One region of the Labrys sp. KB_33_2 genome, then DNA from elsewhere that is predicted to be linked to it. Evidence: riboswitches for the same ligand, from Rfam matches in the RefSeq annotation. Region 1 holds a riboswitch; each other region holds the start of a gene.

Evidence for each region. Region 1 has a riboswitch for cobalamin ahead of AB4037_RS21930 (CbtB domain-containing protein). Riboswitches for the same ligand answer to the same signal wherever they lie in the genome.
Region 2: another riboswitch for cobalamin. It lies ahead of metE (5-methyltetrahydropteroyltriglutamate--homocysteine S-methyltransferase); the one in region 1 lies ahead of AB4037_RS21930 (CbtB domain-containing protein).
Region 3: another riboswitch for cobalamin. It lies ahead of AB4037_RS14685 (ABC transporter substrate-binding protein); the one in region 1 lies ahead of AB4037_RS21930 (CbtB domain-containing protein).

The regions. Positions count from the first base shown of each region.
Region 1 covers NZ_JBFREW010000012.1:160,643-165,955, forward strand. Annotated here, with positions in the region: gene AB4037_RS21920 (UDP-glucose dehydrogenase family protein) at 1-643, opposite strand, end outside; gene AB4037_RS21925 (histidine phosphatase family protein) at 759-1,313, opposite strand; cobalamin riboswitch at 1,446-1,591, shown strand; gene AB4037_RS21930 (CbtB domain-containing protein) at 1,622-1,834, shown strand; gene AB4037_RS21935 (CbtA family protein) at 1,853-2,617, shown strand; gene AB4037_RS21940 (J domain-containing protein) at 3,086-3,682, shown strand; gene cobS (cobaltochelatase subunit CobS) at 3,977-4,963, shown strand; gene cobT (cobaltochelatase subunit CobT) at 5,100-5,313, shown strand, end outside.
Region 2 covers NZ_JBFREW010000016.1:72,037-77,349, forward strand. Annotated here, with positions in the region: gene metE (5-methyltetrahydropteroyltriglutamate--homocysteine S-methyltransferase) at 1-1,670, opposite strand, end outside; cobalamin riboswitch at 1,934-2,131, opposite strand; gene AB4037_RS25955 (fumarate hydratase) at 2,542-4,182, shown strand; gene AB4037_RS25960 (porin) at 4,545-5,313, shown strand, end outside.
Region 3 covers NZ_JBFREW010000007.1:153,518-158,830, forward strand. Annotated here, with positions in the region: gene AB4037_RS14670 (class I SAM-dependent methyltransferase) at 1-764, opposite strand, end outside; gene AB4037_RS14675 (ABC transporter ATP-binding protein) at 800-1,603, opposite strand; gene AB4037_RS14680 (FecCD family ABC transporter permease) at 1,600-2,622, opposite strand; gene AB4037_RS14685 (ABC transporter substrate-binding protein) at 2,624-3,667, opposite strand; cobalamin riboswitch at 3,859-4,089, opposite strand; gene AB4037_RS14690 (CobW family GTP-binding protein) at 4,198-5,166, opposite strand.

The sequences.
Region 1 (5,313 bases):
CCAGGAAGGCGTTGGCGGCATATTTGATCAGTTCGGAGGTGCGTCGGTCCGTGAACAGCAACGGCCCCTGATTGAGATGGAGCGGGCGATAGACCTCGGCCATCGCCTCCTTGGCCCGCTCTTCCTCCGTGCCGACTACGATGCGGTCCGGACGCTTGAAATCCTCGATCGCCGCGCCCTCGCGCAGGAATTCAGGGTTCGACACCACGCTGACATCGGCATCCTGACGGACTTCGCGTATCAGCCTCTCGACTTCGTCGCCGGTGCCGACCGGTACGGTCGACTTGGTAACCACCACGGTGAAGCCTTCGACCGCCGCCGCGATCTCCCGCACCGCGCCATAGACATAGGATAGATCCGCATGCCCGTCGCCGCGGCGCGAGGGTGTGCCGACAGCCAGGAACACCACGGCGGCATCGCGGACGGCGGGCGCAAGCTCGGTGGTGAAGGACAGGCGCTTCTCACGCACATTGCGGGCCACCAGATCCTCGAGGCCCGGCTCGTAGATCGGCATGCGGCCGGCCAGCAGGCCCTCGATCTTGGCTGGATCCTTGTCGACGCAGGTGACGACATGGCCGAAATCGGCGAGGCAGGCCCCCGTCACCAGGCCGACATAACCCGTACCGATCATTGCAACGCGCATGACATCAATCCTGTTTGGACGACCAATCCGTCAGACGCGTGTCTACAAAAGGCCCGGCGACATGCCAATGACGAAAAAAGAGAGGAACTCCGTTGGAGGGCCCTGCTCAACGCCTCTATGCCTTCAACCGCAGCGACCAGCCCCGGCCGGATGGCCTGAGATCGGCTGTCGCCAACGGGGCGGCATCGATACGCCAGAAGGAACGAGCCTCGGCCCCGAGGGCGTGAACGACCGCGGCGCGCAGCACCGAAGCGTGGGTAACGGCGAGCGTATACCCCTCGAACCGCCTGCCATCGAGCCAGGCGCCGACCCGCGCAATCAGGGTTGCAACACTCTCTCCGCCATGCGGGCAGGCATCCGGATCGGTCAGCCATGCCCGGAGCGCCTCGGGTTCGGCGGCCGCTACCGCGTCCAGGGCAAGCCCTGCCCAGCGGCCATGATCGCATTCGCGCAGGGCTTCATCGACCTCAGGATCATGGCCGAGGGCCTGCGCGGTCTGGCGAGCCCTGAGCGCCGGGCTGCTCAGGATGCGGGCCGGCCTGCCGAAATGCCCTTCCAGCTTCCGCGCCGCAGCCAGCCCTCTTGCATCGAGCGCCTCATCGAGGGGAAAACCCGCTGCGCGCACCGCAGGCGTAGCCCCATGGCATAGCAGGATCAGGCGTGGTGTCATGACGGCAGTTCCCAAGACTTAGAGTGCATGATTCGACCGAACCAATCGGATCATGCTCCCTAAGTTTTTGTTTCAACGCATGGTATCGTCCAAAAAGTCGCGCAACTTATGCTCTAAGTCGCTTCCGGAATATTGACATGTTCGTGACTTGGGCTCTTATGGAAGGGCTTTGCCAAGGGTGGGAAGCCGGTGTGAATCCGGCACGGTCGCGCCACTGTGAACGGCGGCGCTTGGGCGCCGTCCGGAAGTCAGACCTCTTCCAAGGCAGCATGACTCGTAGCGGGACGCGTAATCCCAAGGAGCTTTTCATGACCACCGCAACTCTGGCACCCGTCGCCCAGCAGCCGATCGCCATCCCGGTCCGCGAGATCTTGCCCTGGGCGCTCTTCACCGTGCTCCTGGCCGTACTCGCCATTTATTTCGTCGGCGCCGAACAAGGCGCGACCTCGCTGATTCCCGGCGTCTACATCCACGAATTCGTGCACGACGCTCGCCATCTGCTCGGCTTCCCCTGCCACTAGGGCGCATAGGCAAACGACATGGTTAGATCGCTTTTGATCCGGGGGATGCTGATCGGCATCCTGGCCGGACTGTTGGCGTCTGGCTTCGCCTGGGTCTTCGGTGAACCACAGGTCGATGCCGCTATCGCCTATGAGGAAAGCCACGCGGTCGCCGCCGCACCGGCGCCATCCGCAACGCCGGCAACCTCCCAGCCGGCCGCAGCACATGAACATGAGGAAGACCCGGTCAGCCGGCCGGTGCAGTCCAGCTACGGCCTCATGACCGGCATGGTCGTCTATGGCGCAGCCCTCGGCGGCATCTTCGCTTTGGTCTTCGCCTTCGCGCAGGGACGGATCGGCACGCTCAGCCCGCGCGCGACAGCAGGGGTGATCGCGCTCGTCGGTTTTGCCGCCATCATGCTGGTACCGCAGATCAAATATCCGGCGACGCCGCCGGCCGTTGGCAATCCCGACACGATCGGCCTGCGGACCGCCTTTTATTTCGGCATGATCCTGCTCTCCCTGCTGACGATGGCGGCCGCCCTGGGCACGGCGAACCGGCTCGCCGCCAGCCTCGGCCGCTGGAACGCCAACTTGGTGGGGGCTGCCGCCTATCTGGTGGTGATGGTGGTCGCCATGCAGATTCTGCCGGCCGTCAACGACATCCCGGCGGATTTCTCGGCCACGGTGCTATGGAAGTTCCGCGTTGCCTCGCTCGGCATCCATGCCGTGCTATGGGCAACGCTCGGGATCGCTTTCGGCGTTGCAGCACAGAAGCTGCTGCAAACCTCCGCCAGCCGCTGAAAAAGGCCAACCGACCACGTCAAACGTCGCATTTTTACAACACCGGCCCGGTTTTGGGCCGGTTTTCAAAATTTCTTTCATTTCGCACTTGCGAAATGAACGCATCAGGATCACTCTACGGACGTGGTGGATGCGCGTTTGCGCTCCCCCACTGCCCTCCTTGGGCGTTTCCTCCCTAAGACTTGGGCCGCCATTCGGCGGCCTCTTTCTTTTTCGGGTCAGCAGACCCCATATTTCAAAATCTGCAGCGGCATTCCGCCTCAATTAACCCCAGAGCAAAGCGCGTTCAGGTATGAACGCTTGTTTGCTCTCACTGTTTGGTTCCAAGCCAGTCCTTTGGATCGGCTGGAGCGTCCTTGCGATTTGACATGCTTCACTCAAATTACAAAACGCTCTTGCGTCCAAGCTCATGCTTGCCCATTTGTGTTCACCCTCGCATAGTGTGTCATTATGGATCTGGACTCGCCCTTGTTTGATCGCATCCGGGTGCGCCCAAGGGCCGAAGAGGTCCAGCCGGCGAGCGTACAGCTATGCGAACATGCCGGCTGCCGAAACGCCGGTGAATTTCGCGCGCCCAAGGGGCGCAACCGCGAAGGCCAGTTCTGGCATTTCTGCCTGGGGCACGTTCGCGAATACAACAAGACCTACAATTATTTCGCAGGCCTGCCGGACGACTCGGTGAGCGCCTATCAGCGCGATGCCGCCACAGGCCATCGCCCGACCTGGACGATGGGCGTCAATCCCTGGGCCAAGAAGCGCGGCGAAGGGCCGCAACCTGGCCCGGAGATCCATGACGGCTTCGGCTTCTTCGAGGGCGAGCACGGCTTCGGACGCACGCAGAGTGCGCCGGAACCGGAAAGGCGACGCCTGAAATTGCTGGAACGCAAGGCCCTCGAGGCGCTCGATCTGCCGGAAACGGCCAGCGGCCCCGAGATCAAGGCACGCTACAAAACATTGGTCAAACGCCTCCATCCCGATGCCAATGGCGGGGACCGATCCAGCGAAGATAAATTGCGCGGGATCATCCAGGCCTATAATACGCTGCGTAGCGCTGGGCTCTGCTGAGCGCCCGCACCACCGGCGAGGCTTCCAGGTTTGGAGCGCGTTCCAATCCCGGGGATCCCCGCCCGACCTCGAGCAAAGCGCGTTTAGACGGAAACGCCTTTTTGCTCTAGCTCTTTGGTTCGACGCGTCTTTGCGATTCTTGGTGATTCCACCAAATCACAAAACGCTATGGAGACGACGCGGAATTTTCCATGCCCGCCTGGCGAGACTGGGAAATTCGGTGGGGCCAGTACCGCCGGCCCGCTGGAACTGATTGTCGGCTGCGCCGTCCTGGCGCCAGCCAAGGAAGGCATAATGACTGACGCAACGACACCGGCCAATCTGCCGGACATCATGGTTTCGGCCAAAAAGCTGTTTGGTTTCGACACGGATCTCGAAGTACCGGCCTATTCCCAGTCCTCCGACCACGTTCCGGACCTCGATACCGATTATCTTTTCGACAAGCCGACGACCCTGGCGATCCTGGCGGGCTTTGCCCATAATCGCCGCGTGATGGTGACGGGCTATCACGGCACCGGCAAGTCGACCCATATCGAGCAGGTCGCCGCCCGGCTCAATTGGCCTTGCGTTCGCATCAACCTCGACAGCCATGTCTCGCGTATCGACCTCGTCGGCAAGGACGCCATCGTTCTCAAAGACGGCAAGCAGGTCACCGAATTCCGCGACGGCATGTTGCCCTGGGCCCTGCAGAACAACATCGCCCTGGTGTTCGACGAATATGATGCCGGCCGCCCCGACGTGATGTTCGTGATCCAGCGCGTGCTGGAAATCTCCGGCAAGCTCACTTTGCTCGACCAGAAGCGCGTGATTCGCCCTCATCCGGCCTTCCGCCTGTTCGCCACCACCAATACGGTGGGCCTCGGCGATACGTCCGGTCTCTATCACGGCACCCAGCAGATCAACCAGGGCCAGATGGACCGCTGGTCGATCGTCACCACGCTGAACTATCTGCCGCATGACAAGGAAGTCGACATCGTGCTGGCCAAGGCCAAGCACTACCAGAAGAGCCCGAACGGCCGCGACATCGTCAACAAGATGGTGCGCGTGGCCGATCTCACCCGCAATGCCTTCATGAATGGAGACCTCTCCACCGTGATGTCGCCGCGTACGGTGCTGACCTGGGCCGAGAACGCCAATATCTTCCACGATATCGGCTTTGCCTTCCGGGTCACCTTCCTCAACAAGTGCGACGAGCTCGAACGCAGCCTCGTAGCCGAGTTCTACCAGCGCGCTTTCGGCGCGGAGCTGGCCGAGAGCTCGGTGAACGTCGCGCTGACGTAACATCGGGTGTGCCGGTCTGCCCAGCCCCATCAAGTGATGGAGCTGGACCGGCATTGCAGCGGCGCGGGCAAGAAATGCCGGTCTGAAGACCGGCACACCAACAGCGCCGACGCCCGCGCTCCCAGGATCGACAGGGATCATGACGACAAACCGCAAGCCCGGCGAAAAGCCCAAGGATGTTCCCAACGACGCCTTCAAGCGTTCGGTGGCCGGGGCCCTGCGCGCCATCGCCCGCAAGCCGGATCTCGAAGTGACCTTCGCTTCGGAAAAGCCGATGCTGATGGCGGACAAGGCGCGCCTTGCCGAGCCGCCGCGCAAGCTCGACGCCCATGTCGCGGCGATCGTGCGCG
Region 2 (5,313 bases), on a different contig from region 1:
CGTGCCCATTCCACCGTCATGGCCCGGGGACGCGAGACATCGCCATAGATGATCGGCGGGCGCACGCAGCGCGAGCCGTAGCTCTGGACCCAGCCATGCTGGGTAAAGGCATAGCCGGCCAGTTGCTCGCCGAAATACTGCACCATGTCGTTGCGCTCGAATTCGCCATGCACGAGAACGTCGAGGCCGATCTCTTCCTGCCAAGTGATCGCCTGGGTGGTTTCCTGTCGCAGAAAACGCTGATAGTCGGCGTCGTCGATCCAGCCCTTTGCGTGGTCAGCGCGTGCTTTGCGCACGGCGTCGGTCTGGGGGAAGGAACCGATGGTCGTGGTGGGAAATTGCGGCAGGCCGAGCCATTCCTGGGCCCGGCGGCGCAGCGTGTAGGGATGCCGGCGCTCGCTCATGGCCGGCGTGAGCCCGTCCATGCGGGCGGCGACGCCGGCATCATGTATACGAGCGGATACACGGCGGGCCGCAGCTGCTGCGTCCGATTGGGCGAGTTCATCAGCGACGGCCCGCCGCCCGTCGACCAGGGCTGCCGACAGGGTCTTCAGTTCCCCGATTTTCTGTATCGCAAAGGCCAGCCAGCTCCGGAGTTCAGGATCGAACGCGCTCTCGGCCTCGACATCGTAGGGAACGTGGAACAGGGAACAGCTCGGAGCGAGGACGACGCGGTGGGGGCCGAGGGCTGCAACCGCCGGCTCGATCCGATCAAGAAGGGCAGTCAGGTCGCTCCGCCAGACATTGCGCCCGTCGATCACGCCCAGCGATAGCACCTTGTCGGCGCTGGCTCGTGCGACCGCCTGCCCGAGCTGGCTTGGCGCCCGCACCAGGTCGAGATGCAGGCCGGCGCTGGGCAGGTCGAGTGCCAGGTCGAGATTGTAGCCGAGGCCGCCGAAATAGGTCGCGATCATGATCTTCAGATCGGAGACCGTGCTGGAAAGGACGCCATAGGCATGGCGCAGGGCGGCCCGCGCGTTCTCGTCGAGATCGAGCACGAGACAGGGTTCGTCGAACTGCACCCAGTCCGCGCCGGCCGCGGCCAACCTGTGCAGGATCTCGGCATAGACGGGCAAGAGGCCTGGCAGCAGGGTGAGCGGATCCAGGCCCTCGTCCTTGCTCTTGCCGAGCAGCAGATAGGTCACCGGGCCGATGAGCACGGGGTGCGTGTGGAAGCCGAGCGCTACGGCCTCCCTGAATTCGTCAATGGGCTTGGCCGAAGCGAGTTCGAAGGCCTGGCCGCGGCGAAATTCGGGAACCATGTAGTGATAGTTGGTGTCGAACCATTTGGTCATCTCGAGAGCGGGGACACCGCCGCCGCCATGGCAGCAGCCCTCATGGCCACGATCGTCATGGCCCCGCCTGCCGCGCGCCATGGCGAAATAGGTCGAAAGCGGGACGGAGCCACCCTCCCAGCCATATTGAGAGGGGATGGCACCGACCACGGCGCTCATATCGAGAACCTGATCGTAGAGCGAAAAGTCATTGGACGGGATATGGGTAACGCCGAGCAGGCTCTGTCGAGCCCAGTTGCTCGCGCGCAACTGGGCTGCCGTTGCGAGCAAGGCGGTCTCGTTCTGCCTTCCGGCCCAGTGGGCTTCGAGGGCCGTCTTGAGTTCGCGACGTGGGCCGATGCGTGGCGTGCCGAGCGTCGAAATGGGAATGGACATGCGCGTCTCCGGCCGGTGACCGATAGGTCCCGGTTCGTGGTGAATGGATCGGATCGAGGAGGGAGCGGCGTACCGTTAGGGCACGCCGCAACGCATTCGTCGTCGAGCAGTCGGATCGACTGCACCTTCACGCATGATGGCAGTTTGAAGCTTGAACATCGGCAGACCCCATGAAGAACTGGGGGCAAAGGCCGTACGGGAGCGCCTGACGCGGCCAAGGACATTGACTTGGTCAAGCAACCACCGGGACACCCCGCCCGAGGACGTTTACATTCGTCGGGGCAGGTCTCCTGGCTCACGGCTCACCGAGCTTGCCTGCCTTCCCACCTGCGCAGGGCAGGCAGTGGCATGATGAGGCAAGTTCTCGCCGTCTACAGTTGCGGGGGCAGCGCCGGCATCGCACCGGCTTCCCTCTTAGCTTCCATTGCGAGAATGGAAGAACCTCGACTGGGCAAGCAAACGACAAGACGTCGTGAAAGTCAAGGTCGACATAAAGACATGTTTATATAGGCATGCCATGCGATCATAGGTTGCCCTTGGATCGCGACCTCGCGGCGGCCTTTGCTCGGCTTCAATCGCAACCACAAGCCCGGTGTCGATGGCGGCGCCTGCCTGAGTGCCTCGTCTGGCCGTGCACGAAAGGCCGAGGGGGCTTCAGCATGGAACGATTCCAATTGATCATAGGCAGCGGTGAGAAAAACGACTAAATCAGGGCCAAACCGGTGGCACCCCTGCGCCACCTCTGCCAGCCCTGGAGCAAAGCGCGTTTAGACGGAAACGCTTGTTTGCTCTAGCTCCTTGTTTTGACGCGTCTTTGCGATTCTTGCCGAAGCCGTCAAATCGCAAAACGCTCTGTTCGGAGATCCTCTCCATGCCTGCCGATTCCGCTGCCAATTCCCGCTATCCCCACGTTCCCCTGTTCCCCCTGGGAGCGGACGAGACGCCCTACCGCAAGCTGACCAGCGAGGGCGTGCGGGTCGAAAAGCTCGGAGGCAGCGAGATTCTGCAGGTGGATGGCGAGGCGTTGCGGCTTCTGGCCGAGCAGGCCTTCATGGACATCAATCATCTCTTGCGCCCCGGCCATCTCCAGCAATTGCGCAACATTCTGGAAGATCCCGAGGCGACGGACAATGACCGCTTCGTCGCCTATGACCTCCTCAAGAACGCCAACATCGCCGCCGGTGGCGTGCTGCCGATGTGCCAGGACACCGGCACGGCCATCGTGATGGCCAAGAAGGGCCGCAAAGTCTGGACGGAAGGTGAGGACGAGGGCGCCATCGCCCAGGGCATCCGCGATGCCTATGAGAAGAAGAATCTGCGCTATTCGCAGCTCGCACCGCTGTCAATGTTCGAGGAGAAGAACACCAAGACCAATCTGCCGGCCCAGATCGACATTTCCGCGGAAGGGGAGGAGGCCTACAAGTTCCTCTTCGTTGCCAAGGGCGGCGGCTCGGCCAACAAGACCTTCCTTTATCAGGCCACACCCTCCATCCTGTCCAAGGACCGCCTGATCGCTTTCCTGAAGGAGAAGATCCTCACGCTCGGTACGGCAGCCTGCCCGCCTTATCATCTGGCGGTGGTGATCGGCGGTACCTCTGCCGAAATCACGTTGAAGGCCGTGAAACTCGCTTCGGCGCGCTATCTCGACAGCCTGCCCACCGAGGGCTCCGAACTCGGCCATGCCTTCCGCGACCTCGAGCTCGAGAAAGAAGTGCACAAGCTCACCCAGTCGCTCGGGGTCGGCGCCCAGTTCGGCGGCAAGTATTTCTGCCACGACGTCCGTGTCATCCGCCTGCCGCGCCATGGCGCCAGCCTGCCGATCGGCCTTGGCGTTTCCTGCTCGGCCGATCGCCAGGCCATGGGCAAGATCACCCGCGAGGGTGTCTTCCTCGAGGAGCTCGAGCACAATCCGGCGCGCTTCCTGCCGGAGATCGATGAGAGCAAGCTTGGCGGGGCGGTGGTGAAGATCGACCTCAACCAGCCGATGTCTGACATCCTGGAAACCCTGTCGCGCCATCCGGTAAAGACGCGCGTGTCGCTGACCGGCACCATCATCGTGGCCCGCGACCTTGCCCATGCCAAGCTGCGCGAGCGCCTGGAAGCGGGTGGGGGGATGCCCGATTATCTCAAGAACCATCCTGTCTACTATGCCGGCCCGGCCAAGACACCCGCCGGCTATGCCTCGGGCTCCTTCGGCCCCACCACGGCGGGCCGGATGGACGCCTATGTCGACCAGTTCCAAGCGGCCGGCGGCTCGATGGTGATGCTGGCCAAGGGCAACCGTTCCGCCCAGGTCCGCGAGGCCTGCGCCAAGCATGGCGGCTTCTATCTCGGTTCGATCGGTGGCCCCGCCGCGCGCCTCGCCCAGGACTGCATCAAGAAGGTCGAGGTGCTCGAATATCCCGAGCTCGGCATGGAAGCGGTCTGGCGCATCGAGGTCGAGGACTTCCCGGCCTTTATCGTCATCGACGACAAGGGCAATGATTTCTTCAAGGAACTCAATCTGGGTTGAGTTCGCTCACCCTGCTTTTCGGCGAGGCCTCTTCCTGAAAAGGGAGGGGCCTTTTTCATGCACGTTCTGCGTGTTGTTGCAAAATCGCAACTGTCATGGACAAAGCCCTTTTGTGTCAGAACGATGACTTACCTTAACATTGTGTAATGTCTCGCCTGGGAGGAAAGCTTCGATATCGCGGTGCACAACGACCGCGCCTCTTCGATTGGCTGAATATTGGTTTGCCAGCTTTTCGAAGAGAGCGGCCCTGATTGAGGGCTATCTTATAAGATCGGGGTATTTCCATGTCTATTCGTGCAATTTTACTCGGCGCTGGCGCTGGATTTCTCAGCATCGTCGCAGCTTCTGCTGCGGACTTGCCCATGAGCAAGGGCGAAGCCGTTGAATATGTGAAGGTCTGTACGGCATTCGGTCCGGGCTTCTTCTACATTCCGGGCACCGATACCTGCCTCAAGATCAGTGGCCAGATCCGGGCCGACTATTGGTATGCGCAGGCGCCCAGCAATGCGACGGGCAAGCGCAACATCAGCCAGACGCAGTTTCGAACCAATGCCCGCATCCGCTTCGATGCCCGTACCCAGACCGACTGGGGCATGCTGCGCTCCTTCTTCGAACTCCAGGCTGAATCGAATGCGGGTGCGGCCACGCACGACACCTTCCAGGTGCGTCAGGCCTATCTGCAGTTTGGCGGATTGACGGCCGGTTACGCCTGGTCGCCTTACGCCTTCTACGATCCCAATTATCAGGCCGAGTTTTTCGCCCCTTATTTCGGCGAGCAGGGCCGGCGTAACCTGATCAGCTATACGGCTCAATTCGACAAGGCCTACGCCACCCTGTCGATCGAAGATGGCCGCGATCATCGTGCCAACACCACAACCTTCGGCAATACCGGCAATGCCAACATTCGCGGCCTCGGCGGTTCGCAGGTGCCCGACATCGTCGGCGTGATCGGCTATGACGACAACAAGAACGGTTGGGGCCGCCTGCAGATCATGGGCGCTCTTCACCAGAATCGCTCCGCCGTGTCGAATTACGGTGACAAATGGGGCTACTCGATCGGCTTCGGCGGCAATGTGAACATTCCGGTTCTGGAAGGCGGCTATGTGGCCGTCGAAGCCAGTTATGCCGATG
Region 3 (5,313 bases), on a different contig from region 1:
ATGATGAAGCGCTGGTAGAGATGGGTACGCAGCCGGTTGCGCAGATCGGCCTGGCGCCTTTGGGCAGCGGCAATCGGCCGATGCGAAGAGATCACGATATTCCTGAAACCGGCCTGCTCCAGGAACGGAAGGAGATCGGCGCTCCGTAGCCCCCCACCGAAAGGTAGCCTCTCCATGATGCGGGCATGGCGCTCGCTCATCGCGCTGTCATAATAGGGATCGGCACCGCCGAGGCGGTCGATCAGGGCGATGAGCTTGGACGCCATCCGGCCGACCCTGGTGGGCCTGGCCCAATCCCCGTCGAAGAATAGCAATCTGCCGCCCGGCTTCAGCACGCGATACCAATCGGCAAAGGCCTTCTGCGGCTCGGTCAGTGTCCAGACCAGATGCCGGCAGACGACCGCGTCATAGGCGCCTTCCGGTTCCATGGTGTTCTCGGCGTCGCCGAGCCGGAAGCGCAGGCGCTGCCGGCCGGCATGCTTGCGACGGGCCACCGCCAACATGGCCTCGGAGAAATCCAGGGCCGTGACCTCGTGGCCGAGCGCCAGCAGCAGCTTGGTGATCTCGCCCGTCCCACAAGCCAGATCGAGGATCCGGCGCGGTTCGGTACCGAGATGATCGCGGATCGCCGCGGCCCAGGCCTCGAATTCCGGCCCTTCGGGAATATGATGCCCGAAGGCGCGGTCGAAGGTTTCCGAACGCCTCGACCAATAATCACGGATCTCTTCCTTGAGATCGAAATTCGCTGAACTGGCGCCCGTCATCCGTCGGCCCTCCTCATCTGTCGGTTGAGCCCGCGTCATGACGCAGCCGCGACCCAGCCCGGCCGCGGCACTGGAAGATCCGGATGCCGATAGCGGATGAAACAGCCACCGGTACCGTCGTGGACAACCTCAGCGGCGACACCGAAGACCGACTGGATGCGCGAAGCCGTCAGCACCTCGGACGGAGGACCGATCGCCTCGATCCGCCCCGCCTGCATCAGCGCGACCCGATCGCAGAACATCGCCGCATGATTGAGATCATGCAGGGCCGCCACGACAGTGAGGTTCTGGCGATGAACCAGATGCAGCAGGCCGATCTGGTGGCCGATATCGAGATGATTGGTGGGCTCGTCGAGAAGCAGGATTTCGGGCTGTTGCGCCAAGGCGCGGGCGATGTGGAGGCGCTGGCGCTCGCCGCCCGAGAGCGTATGCCACAGGCGAGCGGCAAGGCTGGTCATGGCAACCTCCTCCAGTGCGAGGTCGACGATGGCATCGTCCTTGCCAGACCAGGGCATGAAGGCACCCAGATGCGGCGTCCGCCCGAGCTCCACGGCCTGGCGGGCGGTAATGCGATCGGCCGTCTCGGCCTGTTGCTCGACCAGAGCGATCCGGCGCGCGATTTCGCGGCGAGCCAAGGCGTGGAGTGGCTGGTCCGACAGCAACACCTCGCCGCCCTGCGGGCGGCGGATACCGGCCAGCAGGGACATCAGGCTGGTCTTGCCCGAGCCGTTCGGGCCGATGATGCCGAGCAACTCGCCCGGACGAACCTCCAGCGATACACCCTGCAGGATCGAGGCCCCGCCCGCCGACCAGGACAGATTGCGTGCCGACAGGCTCATGCCGTCGCCTTTCTCTGGCTGAGGATGAGAGCGAAGGCCGGCGCGCCGACAAGGGCCGTGATCACCCCGATCGGCAGGACCTGGCCGGGGATGATGATCCGGGACAGAATGTCCGCGACGATCATGAAGACGGCGCCGATCAGGGCGCTGGCCGGCAGCAATCGCCCATGGCGCACGCCCACCACCATCCGCGCGGCGTGCGGAATCACCAGACCGACGAAGCCGATCGATCCGACGATGCTGACCATCACCGCCGTCATCATCGCCGCGACGCCGACGAGCACGACATAAGCGCGCCGGACGGAAATGCCGAGGGATGCCGCCGATTCCGTGCCGAAGGTGAAGGCATCAAGCGCGCGAGCGTGCCAGAGGCAGACCAGCAGCCCCACGGCCGTGATCGGCAGGGCCAGCCAGACATCCGGCCAGCGCACGCCCGAAAGATTGCCCAGCAGCCAGAACATGATGCCCCGCGCCTGTTCGGCATTGGCCGCCTTGGTGACGATGAAGGAGGTCAGGGCATTGAAAAGCTGAGACCCAGCCACGCCGGCGAGGATCACCGCGCCGGTTCCGCGCCCCGATCGCATCGCCAGCAAGGCGACGAAACCGAAGGCCACCAGCGCACCGAGAAAGGCGCCGGCCGGCAGGCTCAAAAATCCCGCGCCGAGGCCGAGAATGGCGACCCCGACCGCCCCCGTCGATGCCCCGGCCGAGATGCCGAGCACATAGGGATCGGCCAGGACATTGCGCAGCAGCGACTGCAGCACGACGCCCGACAGCGCCAGGGCCGCGCCGCAGCAGGCCGCGACGACGGCGCGGCTCAGCCTGTAGTTCCACACGATGCCTTCATCGATGCGATCGAGAATGTAGCCGGCGCCCCACAGGCGGTTGGCCGCCGTCTTGGCCACCACCTCCATCGGGATGGCCGTCTCGCCGATGGCGGCGCCCAGCCAGAGCGCCAACACCAGCACGGCCAGCGCCAGCATGCCGATTGCCAGCAATCGCGTGACAGCGCGGTTCATCTCAACGCTTCAGGCCGAAACGCTGGATGGCATCGGCGAGCATCTCGATGCCGTCGACGACGCGCACGCTCGGCTGCATGGCCTGGACGTCCATTTCCACGACATGGCCCTCCTTGACGGCCGGCATCAGGCTCGCCACCGGATCGGTCTTGAGGAAATTGAGCTTCACGGCGATGTCGTCGGCGGGATAGCGGCGACGGTCCATCCTCCCGGCGACGATGATGGTGGGATCTGCCTTGGCGACGGTCTCCCAACCGACGCTCGGCCATTCCTCCTCGCTTTCCACGATGTTCCGGAGAGCCAGGACGGACATGATGTAGCCTGGGACGCTGTTCTTGCCGGCCATATAGGGATCGACATCGACCTTGGCGCTCGAAAACCAGAAGGCAGCCGAGACCTTGCCATCGCCGGTGGCGATCTTGCGGCGGGCGGCTTCCTCGCGTGCCTTCAGGTCCGCGATGACCTTCGAACCGCGCTCCTGCACGTCGAAGATCTCGGCGAGTTCCCTGATCTCCTGATAGACCAGATCCATGGTGAAAAGGGTGCCGCGGGTGCCGTCGCCACCGCTGGAATTGTCCTTGCCGACGCAATCAGCGGGCGAAACATAGGTCTGGACACCCAGTTCCTCGAACTGCTCGGGCTTGCCGACGATGCCACTGGGGCCGACATGCCACTGGAACTGGGCGGTCACGAGGTCGGGTTTCTTGGCGATCACGCTTTCGAAGCTCGGATCATTGTCGGCCAGGCGCGGAATCTTGACGTTGGCCTCTTCATAGCCCGGCAGAACCGGGCCGAACCAGACGGCCGTCCCCACCACCTTGTCGGCAAGACCGAGGAGGTAGAGAACCTCCGTACCGCTCTGGCCGACGGAGACAGTGCGCTGCGGGGCATGCTCGAAGGTGACGGTGCGTCCGCAATTGGCGATCTTGAGCGGATATTTGGTCGCCTGGGCGGCGGCTGGATCGATGCTCAGCGTCAGGCTGAAGCCGGCCGCAAGCATGACGGCGAAGCTGGACCAGCAGGCCTTTGCCTTGGGAAAAGTCATGACGTTCTCTCGGTTCGCGATAGGAAGATGGCGCTGTTCGGCGCAGGGCCGAAAACGGGAAACGCCCTCAGGCCAGGCTATGGCAGAGGGTCTGATGGCGCGAAGTGGAGGGAACAGGTGGGCGACGGCCCGAGATGGCGGGAAGAAACGTCACATTGTCTCCTGTTCCGGGCATCCCCGCCCGTGACATGGGATTGATCGAGATGACGGCAGGTTTCCTGGCTCGCGGATATCGGCCTTGCCTCTGCCTTCCCATGGGGTCACCCACAGTGGCATGGCGCTTTTGGCGCCACGAGGATGCTCGGCAATCCGCCTACAGTTGCGGGGGCAGCCACGGCATGGGCTTCGAGAAAGCCGGACCGTGTTCCCTATTACTCCCATCGGGCTCGCACCCGACGGGAACCGTCAGTGCCACAGTTACCGGGGTGTCCCGATCGCGGTCAAGCGAATATGCAAAGCGGGTGGCGGACGATGGCGAGCCCTGTTTTCCCGCCCCAGTGCGCGCCTTCCCTCACCTGGAGCAAAACGCTTTAGGCCCGACAGGCCAGGAACCCCTGTTCGATCACGTCTTTCGGCAGATTACGCCCGATGAACACCAGACGGCTCCTGCGCTCCTCTTCTGGCTTCCAGGGGCGCTGATGATCGCCCTCGATCAGCATATGCACACCCTGCACCACGAAGCGCTGGGGATCGCCGTCGAAGGCGATGATGCCTTTCAGCCGCAGCATGTCGGTGCCGAATTGCTGCACGATCGTGTTCAGCCAGGGCATGAACTTGCCAGGGTCGAGCGATTCCCGGGCGACGAGGGCGAAGCTGCCGACATGGTCGTCATGCTCATGGTCATGGAATCCTGCAAGAAAATCGGGTTCGGCTTCCAGGATGCGGTCGAGGTCGAAGGCACCGCGATCCAGCACCTTGTCGAGCGCGATATCGCAGCGGCGTGTCTCGTGGAGGGTAGCGGTGGGATTGATGCGACGGATCCGCTTCACCACCCGTTCGAGTTCCCCGGCCGTGACCAGATCGGTCTTGTTGAGGAGGATCGTATCGGCAAAGGCGAGCTGCTCCTGGGCCTCATGCGCTGTCTCGATTTCGCCGAGCAGGTGCTTGGCGTCGACCACTGTGACGATCGAATCGAGCCTGGTCTTGGCGCGCACATCGTCGTCGACGAAGAAAGTCTGGGCGACCGGCGCGGGATCGGCCAGCCCGGTCGTCTCGATCAGGATGGCATCAAAGCGGTCACGTCGGCGCATCAGGCCCTCGATGATGCGGATGAGATCGCCGCGCACCGTGCAGCAAATGCAACCATTGTTCATCTCGAAGATCTCCTCGTCGGTATCGACGACGAGATCATTGTCGATGCCGACTTCGCCGAACTCGTTGACGATGACAGCATATTTCCTGCCGTGGCTCTCGGTCAGGATGCGGTTGAGAAGCGTGGTCTTGCCTGCTCCGAGATAGCCAGTGAGGACGGTGACGGGTGTCTGCGGGGCGGGCTGCATGATGTCGGAATTCCTTGATCCGTTGCAGGCGCCTGGGAGCATGTCGATACCACGGGCGCCAGAATGGGCTTCATTTACATGAAACGTTATAACATAACTATCTTTATCTCGGTAGACCGTCAACATCTCGGTAGACCGTCAACGGTG